DNA from 2 places in the Streptomyces sp. NPDC048257 genome. Region 1 is predicted to be linked to the other one. Evidence: riboswitches for the same ligand, from Rfam matches in the RefSeq annotation. Region 1 holds a riboswitch; the other holds the start of a gene.
The links. Region 1 has a riboswitch for cyclic di-AMP ahead of ACGFZK_RS06210 (LysM peptidoglycan-binding domain-containing M23 family metallopeptidase). Riboswitches for the same ligand answer to the same signal wherever they lie in the genome.
Positions count from the first base shown of each region.

Region 2: linked by a shared signal. The riboswitch ahead of ACGFZK_RS29965 (M23 family metallopeptidase) and the one ahead of ACGFZK_RS06210 (LysM peptidoglycan-binding domain-containing M23 family metallopeptidase) in region 1 are both predicted to bind cyclic di-AMP.

Region 1 covers NZ_JBICZI010000002.1:478,250-485,787, reverse strand. The annotation lists gene ACGFZK_RS06220 (MBL fold metallo-hydrolase) at 1-94, opposite strand, end outside; gene ACGFZK_RS06215 (SGNH/GDSL hydrolase family protein) at 202-999, opposite strand; gene ACGFZK_RS06210 (LysM peptidoglycan-binding domain-containing M23 family metallopeptidase) at 1,163-2,125, opposite strand; cyclic di-AMP (ydaO/yuaA leader) riboswitch at 2,130-2,326, opposite strand; gene ACGFZK_RS06205 (tyrosine-protein phosphatase) at 2,619-3,410, shown strand; gene ACGFZK_RS06200 (aspartate aminotransferase family protein) at 3,450-4,865, opposite strand; gene hpnH (adenosyl-hopene transferase HpnH) at 4,862-5,893, opposite strand; gene ACGFZK_RS06190 (1-hydroxy-2-methyl-2-butenyl 4-diphosphate reductase) at 5,899-6,558, opposite strand; gene shc (squalene--hopene cyclase) at 6,558-7,538, opposite strand, start outside.
Region 2 covers NZ_JBICZI010000022.1:39,914-47,451, forward strand. The annotation lists gene ACGFZK_RS29950 (DNA topoisomerase (ATP-hydrolyzing) subunit A) at 1-1,069, opposite strand, end outside; gene ACGFZK_RS29955 (M16 family metallopeptidase) at 1,386-2,756, shown strand; gene ACGFZK_RS29960 (M16 family metallopeptidase) at 2,777-4,144, shown strand; cyclic di-AMP (ydaO/yuaA leader) riboswitch at 4,362-4,521, shown strand; gene ACGFZK_RS29965 (M23 family metallopeptidase) at 4,534-5,337, shown strand; gene ACGFZK_RS29970 (GntR family transcriptional regulator) at 5,535-6,212, shown strand; gene ACGFZK_RS29975 (HPr family phosphocarrier protein) at 6,591-6,872, opposite strand; gene ACGFZK_RS29980 (GNAT family N-acetyltransferase) at 7,067-7,538, shown strand, end outside.

The DNA.
Region 1 (7,538 bases):
GGATCCGCTCCAGCCGGGCACCGGACGGGTCCGCACCGAAGGCTTCGGGCCGCAGGGCGCGCAGCCGCGGACGCAGGGGACGGGAGCCGGTCAAAGCGCCTCCAGGGAGGGTGGGGTCAGGATGGTCGTATCTCTACGACCATCCCAACGCACACCGGCCCCGAAGGATTCCGCTTGCGGCCCCCGCGACCGCGGCAGGGACTACGACCGGGACCGGAGCGGCAGCAGGTCCGGCCGCTTCGCCTCGACGTGGTCCCCGGAGGACTCCCCGCGCAGCCGCCGGCCGATCCACGGTACGAGGTGCTCGCGCGCCCACTGGATGTTGTCCCGGGTCACGTCCACCGAGCCGCGCGGCCGCTGCGGGGGCCACGGCTGGTCGGGGTCGGTCGGCACGTCCAGCCCGAGCACCTGGGCGGCGCGCAGCGCGACCCGGGTGTGACCCTCGGGCGAGAGGTGCAGCCGGTCCGTGTCCCACGCCCGCCGGTCCTGTACGGATCTCAGCGACCAGAGGTCGAGCACCGGGCAGTCGTAGCGGTCGGCGATGGCGCGGACGTGCGCGCTGTACGTCGCGACCTTGCCGCGGAGGTGCTTGAGCACCGGTACGCCCCGGGTGTCGAAGCCCGTGGTGATCATGACCTGGCCCACGGACGCGGCGAGGTCGGCCACGGCCGCCTCGAAGCGCTCGGCCACGTCGTCCGGGTCGGTGCCGGGCCGGATGATGTCGTTGCCGCCCGCGCAGAAGGTCACCAGATCGGGTGCGAGGGCCTTGGCCCTCGGAAGCTGGTCGGCCACGATCTGGTCGAGGAGCTTCCCCCGCACCGCCAGATTCGCGTACCGGAAGTCGTGCTCTTCGCGCTGATCGGCCAGGAGCACGGCGAGCCGGTCCGCCCAGCCGAGATAGAAATCCCCGGGTCCCGGGTCCCCCACGCCTTCGGTGAAGCTGTCCCCGATCGCCGCGTACGAGCCGATGGTCTTGAGTTTCGTCGTCGTCGCTGCCACGGGACACCATCCTTCACTCCCGCAAGCAACCTACGCCAACGTAATAGGGGGTTGACGGACCGTGATCTCTACCACGCGGGGGATAAGGAATAAGTACACATGAGGCCGGGACCCCCCTCGGGTCCCGGCCTCACGCGGGTCGGTGCTCCGACGGCGGGTGCCGTCAGAGGCTCGCGCCCTTCGAGCGGAGGTAGGCGATCGGGTCCAGGTCGGAGCCGTAGGACGGGCTCGTGCGGATCTCGAAGTGGAGGTGCGGGCCGGTCGAGTTGCCGGTGGAGCCGGAGAGGCCGATGGACTGGCCGGCGGTGACGCTCTGGCCGGAGGAGACGGAGAGCTGGGACAGGTGGGCGTACTGGGAGTACTTGCCGTCCGCGTGCCGGATGACGACCTCGTTGCCGTACGAGCCGCTCCAGCCGGCGGAGACCACGGTGCCCGCGCCGACGGCCCTGACGCTGGTGCCGGAGCTCGCGATGAAGTCGACGCCGGTGTGGTAACCGGAGGACCACATGGCGCCCGCGACCTTGTACTGGGTGGAGATCCCACCGCTGACCGGGGCCACGAAGCCGGCGGCCGACTGCGGCGCGGCGGGGGCCTCGGCCGGAGCCTGGGGGGCGGACTCCCGCTGCGCCGGGGCGGCCTTCCCGGTCTGCTTGCGGACGGACGGGGCGGACTTCTCGGGCGCGGCCTTCGCGGCCGGCTTGGCGTCGGCCTCGGGGGCGGCGCCGGACGGAGCCGCCTCGCCCGGAGCGCCGAGGGTCAGCTCCAGACCCGGGTGGATCAGCGACGGGTCGGTGCCGACGGCCTCGCGGTTGTCGGCGTACAGCTGCTCCCAGCCGCCGGACAGGTGGCGCTCAGCGGCGATCTTGGAGAGGTAGTCGCCCGGCACGACCGTGTAGACGGTCGGCGCGGCCTGCACGGCGGCGACGGGGGCCGCCTGCAGCGCGACGGGGACCTGCGGAGCCACCGCGGGGGCCACGGCGGTCGCGGCGGCCGGGGCACCGGCCGCGTGGGCGCCGGCGGCACCGATCAGCGGCAGCGCGAGGGCCGCGCCACCGGTTCCGGCGACGGCGAAACCGCGCGAAAGGGAAAGGGACTTGGGACGGCGGTGCTTACCCTTTGCAGGCATGACGAATTCCTCTCCGGCGCCTGCGAGGTGAGCTGTCGGGTTCGGACTGGAGATGTCCGGCCGTACATGTACGGGACATGAACGGCTTCACCCCGAGCCGTCCCGGCGAAAAGATCTCCGGGACAGCGGCTTACCTGGTTCCCCCGCTCCTGCCGCGCGAATAGGTCGGGTGCGGTTTCCGGGAGGCGGCAGGATTTGGCGGTCCACCCGGATCGATCGCGAAGGTAATCCCTTGCGGCCACACGGAACAAGCCACGAATTCCCTGACGGAATCACAGGTATGAGGGATCGAAGGAATTACGGTCACCCTCCGTCCATTCCGCACCGTCAACAACCGCTCCGACGGGGCCATTCGCCTTTAGCGATCAGGCACTCACGGTCACCGTATGATCTGGCTCACGGGGACGTGCCCGATCTCGCCTCCGGATATGGCAAGTTGGCGCCAAACAGTGTAATTCGGACAGAGGGCCCACGACGTGGCGGAGGAGTTGCTTTGACCCAGCAGATACAGGAGCCGGAGCTGACCGGGGTGCGCAATTTCCGCGATGTAGGCGGATTGCCGACTTCCGATGGCCGAACGGTCATGACGGGACGACTGTTCCGAAGCGGACATCTGGCACATGCCACCGAAAGCGATGCACAGTTCCTCGTGTCGCTCGGGCTCCACACCATCTTCGACTTCCGCAACAACGCCGACCACGCGCTGGAGGGGCCGGACGTCGAACTGCCCGGCGTCCGGAACGTCAACATCCCGCTCTCCGACCCGGCCGACGGACGGGAGTTCTGGCGGCTGGTCCGCGACGGCGACCTCGTCCAGCTCCGTTCGATCCTGGGCGACGGCAAGGCCGCGGCCCGGATGTCGGACTCGTACCGCGGGATCATCCGGCACCGCACCGCCGAGCACAGCCGGGTCGTCCACGCCCTCGCCGAGGACAGCGTCCCCGCCCTCATGCACTGTGCGGCCGGCAAGGACCGGGCCGGTCTGTCGATCGCCGTCACCCTGCTCGCGCTGGGCGTCGAGCGCGAGGCGATCGTGACGGACTACCTGGAGTCGAACGCCCCGCACCGCCGCTACCGCGTACGCCGCAGCGACGAGTCGGCGGGCGCCCGCTCCCCCGAGGTGATGGACTTGCTCTCGCCGCTCTTCGACGCCCGCGCCGAGTACCTGCTGGCCGCCTTCGACACCATCGACGAGATCTGGGGCGGGGTGGACCGCTATCTGGCGCAGGGCCTCGGGCTGACGCCCGAGACCCTCGGCCGGCTGCGGGACCGGCTCCTGCTCTGACACCCCGGGGGACCGTTCCCCCACTGGGTCGGCGGGCCGTCAGCGCGTGGCGACGGCCTGCTTCACCAGCGTCCTGCCGAAGTCCCAGATCAGCCCGGACCCGCCGTGCGCCTCGTCCATGACCTCGCGGAAGGCGCCGACGAACCGGTCCACGTCCCGCTCGTCCACGATCAGCGGCGGGATCAGCTTGATCACCTCCAGGTGGTCCCCGGAGACCTGGGTGAGGATCCGGTGCTTCTGGAGCAGCGGCACCACGACCATCTGCGCGAAGAGCCCCTTGCGGGCCGCCTGCAGCATGGTCCACCGGCTGCGCAGGCCCAGCGAGGACGGCCGGCCGAACTCGATGCCGATCATCAGCCCGCGCCCCCGCACCTCGTGCAGCAGCTCGTACTCGTCCACCAGCGCGGCGAGGCGCCCGCGCAGCAGGTCACCCATGGCCCGGGCGTTCGCCACGACCTCCTCGTCCTCCATGACGGACAGGACCGCCAGTCCCGCCGCCATCGCCTGGGCGTTGGAACCGAAGCTCGCGGAGTGCACGAGCACCCGGTCCATGGACGAGTAGACCTTCTTGAAGATCCAGTCCTTGCCCAGGGTCGCGCCGACCGGCACGTAGCCGCCCGACAGTGCCTTCGCCACGCACACCAGGTCCGGCTCCACGCCCGGCTCGTGCTGGTAGGCGTAGAAGTCCCCGGTCCGTCCGAGGCCGGTCTGCACCTCGTCCGCGATCAGCAGCGCGCCCCGCCGGTGCAGCATCTCCTGCGCGGCGAGCAGGAATCCGGGCGGGGCGGCGAGGACCCCCTTGCCCTGGATCGGCTCGACGACGAAGGCGGCCACGTCCCCGCGCTTCAGCTCCCGCTCCAGGGCGTCCAGGTCCCCGAGGGTGATCTTCGTGTCGGGCAGCAGCGGTGCGAAGCCGTCGCGGAAGCCGCCCTCCCCGTTGACCGAGAGGGAGCCGGCGGTCAGCCCGTGGAAGGCGTGGTCGCAGTAGAGGATCCTGGGCCGCCCGGTGGCGTACCGGGCGAACTTCAGGGCCGTCTCCACCGCCTCGGTGCCGCTGTTTCCGAAGAAGACCCGGTCCAGGTGCGGGCTGTACGAGAGCAGCTTCTCGGCCAGCAGCCCGGGCAGCGGCTGGCAGTCGAAGCGGGTGAGGTCGGCGAGCTGGGCGTCCAGGACGTCGTGCAGGGCCCGGCGGACGACCGGGTGGTGCCGGCCCAGGCCCATCACCCCGAACCCGGCCAGCATGTCCAGGTAGTCGTTGCCCTCGGCGTCCCAGAAGTGGGCGCCCTCGGCCCGCTCGTAGACCTTGTCGAAGCCGATGGTGTGCAGCATGCGGGGCAACTGGTGGTTGAGGTGCCGGGCGTGCAGCTCGTACCGCTCCGCGCCGCGCTCGGCCAGCAGGGCGCCGAGGTCGAAGCCCTTGCCCCGGCCGCCCTCCTCCCCTGGCCGCCCGGTCATGCCGACTTGTCCCGGTTACCGGCGATCGTCTCCCGGGCCGCGCGCAGGGATTCCTTGAGGGAGCCCATGGTGGCCAGGACGGCGGTGGGCTCGTAGCCGCAGTGCGCCATGCAGTTCGCGCAGCGCGGGTCCTTACCGCGGCCGTACTTGTCCCAGTCGGTGTCGTTGATGAGCTCGCGGTACGTCGGTACGTAGCCGTCGCTCATCAGATAGCAGGGGCGCTGCCAGCCGAAGAGGGAGTAATTCGGAATGGCCCAGGCCGTGCAGGGGAAATCGGCCTTTCCTTCCAGGAAGTCCAGGAAGAGCGGGGAGTGGTTGAGCCGCCAGCGCCGCCGGTTGCCGCCTGCGAAGGCCTTCCTGAAGAGTTCCCGGGTCTGTTCGACGCCCAGGAAGTGCTCCTGGTCGGGTGCCTTTTCGTAGGCGTAGGCGGGCGAGATCATCATCTCGTCGACCTGGAGGTCGTCATTGAGGTAGTTGAGCACCTCGATGATCGTCTGCGGGGTGTCGGTGTTGAAGAAGGTGGAGTTGGTGGTGACCCGGAACCCGCGCCTCTTCGCCTCCTTGATGGCGGCGACCGCTTCGTCGAAGACGCCTTCCTTGGCCACCGACTCGTCGTGGCGTTCGCGCAGACCGTCGATGTGCACGGCGAAGGCGAAGTACGGGGAAGGCGTGAACTTCTCGATCTTCTTGCGCAGCAGCATCGCGTTGGTGCAGAGGAACACGTACTTCCGCCTGGCCACCAACTGCCGGACGATCTCGTGGATCTGCGGGTGCATCAAGGGCTCGCCGCCCGCGATGGACACCATGGGCGCACCGGACTCCAGCACGGCGCCGACCGCCTGGGCGACCGGCATGCGCTGCTTGAGCACTCCGGCCGGGTGCTGGATCTTTCCGCACCCCTCACAGGCCAGGTTGCAGGCGTAGAGGGGTTCCAGTTCGACGATCAGAGGGAACTTCTCGCGCTTGCGGAGCTTCTGTTCGAGAAGATACGTCCCGACCCTGATGGACTGGCGCAGCGGCATGGCCATCTGGCTCACCTCCTGGGGAGCAGCAACGAACGGTGCCATTCATAAAACGCGGGCAGTACGGCACGCAGAACACGGAAGGCCGATATTCCCCCGCGAACCGTGCCGATACGGACGAGCTCGTGCTCCGGAGCGTCCACGATCACCCGGACGGCCGCAACCGGACGGCCGCCGCCGCGGGTGGCGGTCCACAGGGTGGCCGCGGACTCCATGTCGACCGCGACGGCGCCGGTGGCACGCAGCTGTGCGCGTTCCTGGCCGCGGACGACGTGGTCCGATCCGGTCAGCGCGCCGGTGTGTACGGTCCGGCCCGGGGCGGCCCGGGCCAGTGCCTCGGCGAGCAGGGCGCTGCCGGTGCAGGTGACGGTTCCCTGCGGGTCCCGGGTCTCCTCGGCGACGACGAGGTCACCGGGGTGCATGCCGGGGACCAGGCCCGCGCAGAACCCGGTCGCGAGGACGGCGGCCCGGTCCATACCCGGCCGGTCCAGTGCCCGCGCGACGGCCCGCTCCGCCGCGCGCGGGCCCATCCCCGTGCGCAGCAGGGTGTGTCCGCCGGCCGGTCCGCGCCCGGGGCCTGCGCTGCGCAGTGCGGCCTGCTCGATGCGCAGCGCGCAGGCGACCAGCAGCGGGTCGGGGCCCGGCGCCCGGTCCCCGTGGGCGGCGGACATCACGCCTCCCCGGCGGCCGGGTGCGCTCCGGCCGGGGCGAACGGTTCCCCGTACAGGTAGCGGCCGAGTGCGGTGAGCGGGAACACCAGCCGGTACAGGTGGTAGTTGATGGAGAAGTCCCAGGGGAAGCCGGTGCCGGTGAAGTACGGCTCGTCCCAGGTGCCGTCCTCCCGCTGGGTCTCCACCAGGTGGGCGATGCCGCGCTCGACGGCCTTGCCCTCGCGTTCGCCGGCCGACAGCAGGGCCATCAGCGCCCACGCGGTCTGCGAGGCGGTGGAGGCGCCCTTTCCGGCCCAGGACGGGTCCTTGTAGGAGCGCTGGTCCTCGCCCCACCCGCCGTCCTCGTTCTGTACGGATTCCAGCCAGCGCACGGCCCGCCGGATCGCGGGATGCCCCGGGGCGATGCCCGCGGCGGTGAGGGCAGGGACCACCGACCCGGTCCCGTAGACGTAGTTGGTGCCCCAGCGGCCGAACCAGCCGCCTTCGGGCTCCTGTTCGGCGAACAGCCAGGCGATGCCGCGCCGGGTGCGGGCGTCCCCCGCGCGGCCCTCGAAGGCGAGCATCTCCACCACGTGGGCGGTGACGTCGGCCGAGGGCGGGTCGATGACCTCGCCGAAGTCGCAGAAGGGCAGCTTGTTCGGGAAGGGGCTGGTGTTGTCGGCGTCGAAGGCACCCCATGCCCCGTTCCTCGACTGCATGCCGAGGTTCCAGGACACCCCACGGGCGATGGCCGCCTCGACCCGGGCCGGGTCCGGGTGCTTGATCCGGCGCAGTGCGAGGACCACCTCGGCGGTGTCGTCGATGTCGGGGTAGGTGTCGTTGTGGAACTCGAAGGCCCAGCCGCCGGGGGCGAGCCCGGGCCGGCGCACCGCCCAGTCACCGCTGCGGACGATCTCCTCGCCGAGCATCCAGTCGGCGGCCTTGACCAGGGCCGGGTGGTCGGGGCGCAGGCCCGCGTCGGCCAGGGCGATCGCGGCGAG
Region 2 (7,538 bases), on a different contig from region 1:
CCAGCGTCAGGGGCTGCCCGTCCACCAGCGCCACATTGTTGATGCCGAAGGACTCCTCCATCGGGGTCAGCTTGTAGAGCTGCTCCAGCACCGCCTCCGGGTGGAAGCCGTTCTTGATCTCGATGACCAGGCGCAGGCCGTGCGAGCGGTCGGTGAGGTCCTTGACGTCCGCGATGCCCTGGAGCTTCTTCGAGCCGACCAGGTCCTTGATCTTCGCGATGACCTTCTCGGGGCCGACCGTGAAGGGCAGTTCGGTGACGACCAGGCCCTTGCGGCGCGCCGTCACGTCTTCCACGGCCACCGTCGCGCGGATCTTGAAGGTGCCGCGGCCGTTCTCGTAGGCGTCCTTGATGCCCGCGAGTCCCACGATCCGGCCGCCCGTGGGCAGGTCGGGACCCGGTACGAAGCGCATCAGCGCCTCCAGGTCCGCCTGCGGGTGCCGGATCAGGTGGCGGGCGGCCGCGATGACCTCGCCGAGGTTGTGCGGGGGCATGTTGGTGGCCATGCCGACCGCGATCCCGGACGCGCCGTTGACCAGCAGGTTCGGGTACGCGGCGGGCAGGGCGACCGGTTCCCGCTCCTGGCCGTCGTAGTTGGCGGTGAAGTCGACGGTGTCCTCGTCGATCGACTCCGTCATCAGTGACGTGGCGTCGGCCATCTTGCACTCGGTGTAACGCATGGCGGCCGGCGGGTCGTCGTTGCCGAGCGAGCCGAAGTTGCCGTGGCCGTCGACCAGCGGCAGCCGCATGGAGAAGGGCTGGGCCATGCGTACGAGGGCGTCGTAGATGGACGCGTCACCGTGCGGGTGGAGCTTGCCCATGACCTCGCCGACGACACGGGCGCACTTCACGTAGCCGCGGTCGGGGCGCAGGCCCATCTCGTTCATCTGGTAGACGATGCGCCGGTGCACCGGCTTCATGCCGTCGCGGGCGTCGGGCAGGGCGCGGGAGTAGATCACCGAGTACGCGTACTCGAGGAAGGAGCCCTGCATTTCGTCGACGACGTCGATGTCGAGGATCTTCTCCTCGAAATCCTCCGGCGGCGGGGTCTTCGTGCTGCGGCGGGCCATCGCTGCGCGGCTCCTTAACCAAAATGGGGTGTGCTGGGTGACTGGCGGGGTCTGGCGGGTCTGACGGTCTGGCGGGTTCTGCAGGTCCGGCGGGTTCCGGCTGTCTCGTGGTGCCCGGCGGTCTTGTGGTGTCCGGCGAGGGTACGACGCGGACCATTGTGGCCCGACGCACCGACAACGCCGACTCCGACCCCGGGGGTCCCCCGGACGGAGTGCGGGTGAGTGACCCGGGAACTTATCCGGCGGTCGGCGCGCTTGCATACAGTGGCAGGTCGATAAGAAATCTCTGCATCGCGATCGAAGGGACCACATGCCCATGGGTCACACGGCCACAGCCCAGGCCGGCTCCGGCGGCCTGACAGCGACCGAGCACCGGCTGGCCAACGGCCTGCGCGTGGTGCTCTCCGAGGACCACCTGACCCCGGTCGCCGCGGTCTGCCTCTGGTACGACGTCGGCTCGCGCCACGAAGTCAAGGGGCGTACCGGCCTGGCTCACCTCTTTGAGCACCTGATGTTCCAGGGGTCGGCGAGCGTACCGGGCAACGGGCACTTCGAACTGGTCCAGGGGGCCGGCGGTTCCCTCAACGGCACCACCAGCTTCGAGCGCACCAACTACTTCGAGACGATGCCGACCCACCAGCTGGAGCTCGCGCTCTGGCTGGAAGCGGACCGGATGGGGTCCCTGCTGGCCGCCCTGGACGACGAGTCCATGGAGAACCAGCGCGACGTCGTCAAGAACGAGCGCCGCCAGCGGTACGACAACGTTCCCTACGGCACGGCCTTCGAGCGGCTCACCGCCCTGGCCTACCCCGAGGGCCACCCTTACCACCACACCCCGATCGGCTCCATGGCCGACCTGGACGCCGCCTCCCTCGAGGACGCGCGCACCTTCTTCCGTACGTACTACGCGCCCAACAACGCGGTGCTCTCGGTGGTCGGCGACATCGACCCCGAGCAGACCCTCGCCTGGGTGGAGAAGTACTTCGGGACCATCCCTGCGCACGACGGCAAGCAGCCGCCCCGCGACGGCTCGCTGCCCGACACCATCGGGGAACAGCTGCGCGAGGAGATCGTCGAGGAGGTCCCGGCGCGTGCGCTGATGGCCGCCTACCGGCTGCCGCACGACGGCACCCGCGAGTGCGACGCCGCCGACGTGGCGCTGACCATCCTGGGCGGCGGGGAGTCCTCGCTGCTGCACAACCGGCTGGTACGCCGCGACCAGACGGCCGTCGCGGCCGGCTTCGGCATGCTGCGCCTGGCCGGCGCGCCCTCCCTGGGCTGGCTGGACGTCAAGACCTCCAGCGGGGTCGAGATCCCCGCCATCGAGGCGGCCGTGGACGAGGAGCTCGCGCGGTTCGCCGCCGAGGGCCCGACGGCCGAGGAGATGGAGCGCGCCCAGGCACAGCTCGAGCGCGAGTGGCTGGACCGGCTGAGCACGGTGGCCGGACGCGCCGACGAACTGTGCCGCTTCGCGGTGCTGTTCGGCGACCCGCAGCTGGCGCTGACCGCCGTCCAGCGCGTCCTCGACATCACCGCCGAGGAGGTGCAGGCCGTGGCCGCGGCCCGTCTGCGCCCGGACAACCGCGCGGTGCTCGTCTACGAGCCGCTCGCAGCCGACGAGAACGACGAGAACGACGAGTCCGACCAGCACGGCGAGTCCGACGAGAACGAGGGGGCGGAGCAGTGAGCGACACCGCAGCCGTCACGATGACCTTCCACCCGCGCCCGCAGGCCGGCGAGCCGCAGCCGTGGGCCTTCCCGGCCCCCGACCGCGGCCGGCTGTCCAACGGGCTGACCCTGCTGCGCTGCCACCGGCCGGGCCAGCAGGTCGTCGCGGTCGAGGTCAACCTCGCCGCCCCGCTCGACGCCGAGCCCGAGGGCCTGGACGGCGTGGCGACCATCATGGCGCGGGCGCTCTCCGAGGGCACCGACAAGCACTCCGCCGAGGAGTTCGCAGCCGAGCTGGAGCGCTGCGGCGCCACCCTCGACGCGCACGCCGACCACCCGGGCATCCGGGTCTCGCTGGAGGTCCCGGCCTCCCGGCTGGCCAAGGCGATGGGTCTGCTCGCCGAGGCGCTCCGCGCCCCGGCCTTCTCCGACGCCGAGGTCGACCGGCTGGTGCGCAACCGGCTCGACGAGATCCCGCACGAGCTGGCCAACCCGCAGCGCCGTGCCGCCAAGCAGCTCTCCAAGGAGCTCTTCCCGGCCACCCTGCGGATGTCCCGGCCGCGCCAGGGCACCGAGGAGACGGTCGCCCGGATCGACTCCGCCGCCGTACGCGCCTTCTACGAGGCTCACGTACGCCCCGCCACCGCCACCGCGGTGGTCGTCGGCGACCTGACCGGCATCGACCTGGACGCCGTGCTGGCGGACACCCTGGGTGCCTGGACGGGCAACACCGCCGCGGCACTGCCGGTGCCGCCGGTGACCGCGGACGACACCGGCCGCGTGGTCATCGTGGACCGCCCCGGCGCGGTCCAGACGCAGCTGCTGATCGGCCGGATCGGGGCGGACCGCCACGACCGGCTGTGGGCGGCCCAGGTGCTCGGCACGTACTGCCTGGGCGGCACCCTCACCTCCCGCCTGGACAAGGTGCTGCGCGAGGAGAAGGGGTACACCTACGGCGTGCGCGCCTTCGGCCAGGTGCTGCGCTCCACCGCGGACGGCAAGGGCGCCTCGATGCTCGCCATCAGCGGCTCGGTGGACACCCCGAACACCGGACCGGCGCTGGAGGACCTCTGGAAGGTGCTGCGCACCCTCGCGGAGGGCGGTCTGACCGACGCGGAACGCGATGTCGCCGTACAGAACTTGGTGGGCGTGGCCCCGCTGAAGTTCGAGACGGCGGCCTCGGTCGCGGGCACCCTGGCCGACCAGGTCGAGCAGGAGCTGCCGGACGACTACCAGGCGCAGTTGTACGCCCAGCTGGCGGAAACCGGCACGGTGGAGGCGACTTCGGCGGTCGTGAAGGCCTTCCCGGCGGACCGGCTGGTCACCGTCCTGGTGGGCGACGCGGCGCTGATCGAGGAGCCCGTACGGGCCCTCGGGATCGGCGAGGTCACGGTCGTCTCCAACTGACGCTCGGGTGACGGCCCCTTGAGGGCCGGCCGAAGGTTTCGGCAAGGGGTTCTGGTGACTTGTTCACCAGAACCCCTTTTGTCCGTTTAGTGGTGAGGTTGCTTTTATGTGGTGTGGCGTACGCAACAAAAAGCCGCGTCTGTTTGGCGATTGACTGATGATCCGCCTAGCGTCGGCCGTGCTGTTCGTCAGTCGTGCCCGCCGCACCCGCGGCACCGGACAGCGATCGCCGAGTCCCCGTCAGGCGCGAGCCTGGGGAGCCGGGGACCCACATGTGTCCCTGGGGTGAATCGGACCCCCTCGCAAGAGGAGGCCCGTAGGAGACCTTCCTGCTCCGAACCCGTCAGCTAACCCGGTAGGCGAGAAGGAAGGAAAGGATCAAACCCTTCATGGCGTTTGGCAGTCGTCCCGCTGGCTCCGGTAAGCACCGTGGTTCCAGCCGTCTGAGCCGCAAGACCGCCGGTTACGCCGGTATCGCCGCGATCGCCACCACGGGTGTCGTCGGCTCCCTCGCCGCCCCGGCCTTCGCCGCGGACAACCACAGCAGCAACCTCGGCCAGGACGGCGGCCTGGGCGCCGTGGTCGTCGCCGAGGACCTCGCCGGCGACATTGCCGACCAGGCCGACGCCCAGCACCGCGCCGCCGAGAAGGCCGCCGCCAAGGCGCAGGCCGAGGCCGACGCGAAGCAGCGGGCCGCGGAGGGCAAGCGCCTCGCCGAGGCCAAGGCGAAGGCCGAGCGCGAGGCCGCCGAGCGTGCGGCCCGCGAGGAGGAGCGCAAGCGCCTCAACACGTTCGTCGCCCCGGTGGACGGCTCGTACGTCAGCACGCAGTACCACGCGGGCGGCGGCATGTGGTCCTCCGGCAGCCACACGGGCATCGACTTCCACGCCGCCTCCGGCTCCTCGGTCCACGCGGTGGGCGTCGGCACCGTCGTCGAGGCCGGCTGGGGTGGCGCGTACGGCAACAACGTCGTGATCAAGCACAACGACGGTACGTACACCCAGTACGGGCACATGACCTCGCTCGACGTCTCCGTCGGCCAGCAGGTCACCCCCGGCCAGCAGATCGGCCTGTCGGGCTCCACCGGCAACTCCAGCGGCCCGCACCTGCACTTCGAGGCCCGCACGGGCTCGCAGTACGGCTCGGACATCGACCCGGTCGCGTACCTGCGCTCGCACGGCGTCGACCTCTGACCCTGCTTCGCCGCACCGCTTCACCGAAGACCCCGGCTCCCCGAGCCGGGGTCTTTGTGTTGTGCTGTTACGCCCCTGTGCAGATGTTTCGTATTTCCGGCGGCTCTCGGAAATCATCGTGTGTTGCAATAGAGTCGCAGTACGCGCGCTGGTGCGCGTAAAGAGGCTGGCAGTCGGAAATAGGCGGAGGTTCGGTCTTGCGTATTCCTGCGCACGCGGTATGCACAGCAATCCGCGACGACATCGTCTCCGGGGTCTTCGAGCCCGGCGGCCGGCTGACCGAGGAGGTGCTGGCCCGCCGGTACGGGGTCTCGCGCGTCCCGGTCCGCGAGGCGCTGCGGACGCTGCAGTCCGAGGGGTTCGTGACCACGCGGCGCCATGCCGGAGCCTGCGTGGCCGAGCCGACCGAGCAGGAGGCCGCGGACCTGCTGGAGCTGCGGATGCTCCTGGAGCCCCTGGCGGCCGCCAGGGCCGCCCGGCGGCGCACCGACGCGCACCTCAAGGTGCTGCGCGGGCTGGTCAGGCTGGGGCAGGAGCGGGCCAGGCGGGGTCAGGGGGAGGATCTGCGGTCCCTGGGCGGCTGGTTCCACGAGACGCTCGCCCAGGCCTCCGGCAGCCCCGGGCTGATCGCGTTGCTCACGCAGATGCGGCACAAGATCGCCTGGATGTACGTGGTGGAGGCGCCGGTCCGGCCGGTGGACTCCTGGGCGGAGCACGGCGCGATCGTGGACGCGGTGGCGCGCGGCGACGCCGAACGGGCGCGGTCGCTGACCGCGCTGCACGCCGACCGGGCGGCGGGGGCGCACCGGCTGCGGCTGCGCCCGGCGGTGAGCACTTCGCAACCTGCCGTAAACATGTCGAGCGGCCGGCATTAACAGGCGCCGTATACAAAGGATGGAATCACGCGAATTCGCTGCGCGGCGGCCGGCCGGTTTCTGCCCTGGCTCGATTCGCCGTGCCGAATTCCTGCGGAGCTTTATTTCGGCCCCGGGATTTCGGCCCCCGGGATTTTGGCCCGGGCCCTTTCTCTGCCGAGCCGGATTCCCTGCGGGCCGTCCCGTCATCGCGGGTGGATCGGCGCGCGGCGCCGTAGCCGGCGGCGCGCGCCCGCCCGGGATCGCGGGACAGCCTTCAGGTCCGCTTCCCCTGGGGCGGGGATGCCGCGGCGTCCGGCCCCGTGCGTGAACGACGAAGCCGCGGCCCCCGGGGGTGCCGGGGCCGCGGCTTCGCGCGTGGAGGTCGAACCCGAAGGGTCAGACGGTCTCGGGGAGCTCCTCGAGACCCTCGGCGACCAGCTTCGCGAGGCGGTCCAGTGCGACGTCCGCACCCTCGGCCTCGGAGGCGAGGACGATCTCCTCGCCGCCCTGGGCGCCCAGGCCCAGAACCGCCAGCATGGAGGCGGCGTTGACGGGGTCGCCGCCGGACTTCGCGATGGTCACCGGGACGCCGGAAGCGGTCGTCGCACGGACGAAGATCGAGGCGGGACGAGCGTGCAGGCCCTCGGCCCAACCGACGTTGACGCGGCGCTCTGCCATGGTGATGCCCTTCAGGTTCTTACGGTTGTCTAGACCAGTCTCTCACGACGCCCGGAATGCTCGGACCGACCTTCGGCCTGAATTTTTCGCCGTTCGACCTTCCCCAGCTTGCACTGATTTGCGCCATATTGCCTTACGCGCCGCGCGCGCACCGTCCGGCCCGATCCGGCCTGATCCGGCCGTAAGGTGGGCCCATGACCATCGAGTCGGACCCCTCGTACCCGGCCCACTGGGAAGCCGATGTCGTCCTCCGCGACGGCGGCACCGCCCGGATCCGGCCCATCACCACCGAGGACGCGGGCCGGCTCGTCAGCTTCTACGAGCAGGTCTCGGACGAGTCGAAGTACTACCGGTTCTTCGCCCCGTACCCCCGGCTCTCCGACCGCGACGTGCACCGCTTCACGCACCACGACTACGTGGACCGGGTCGGCCTCGCCGCGACCATCGGCGGGGAGTTCATCGGCACCGTCCGCTACGACCGCATCGGCCCGGACGGCCGGCCCGCCACCGCACCCGCCGACGAGGCCGAGGTCGCTTTCCTCGTCCAGGACGCCCACCAGGGCCGCGGGGTCGCCTCCGCCCTCCTCGAGCACATCGGCGCGGTGGCCCGGGAGCGCGGCATCCGGCGGTTCGCCGCCGAGGTGCTGCCCGCCAACGGCAAGATGA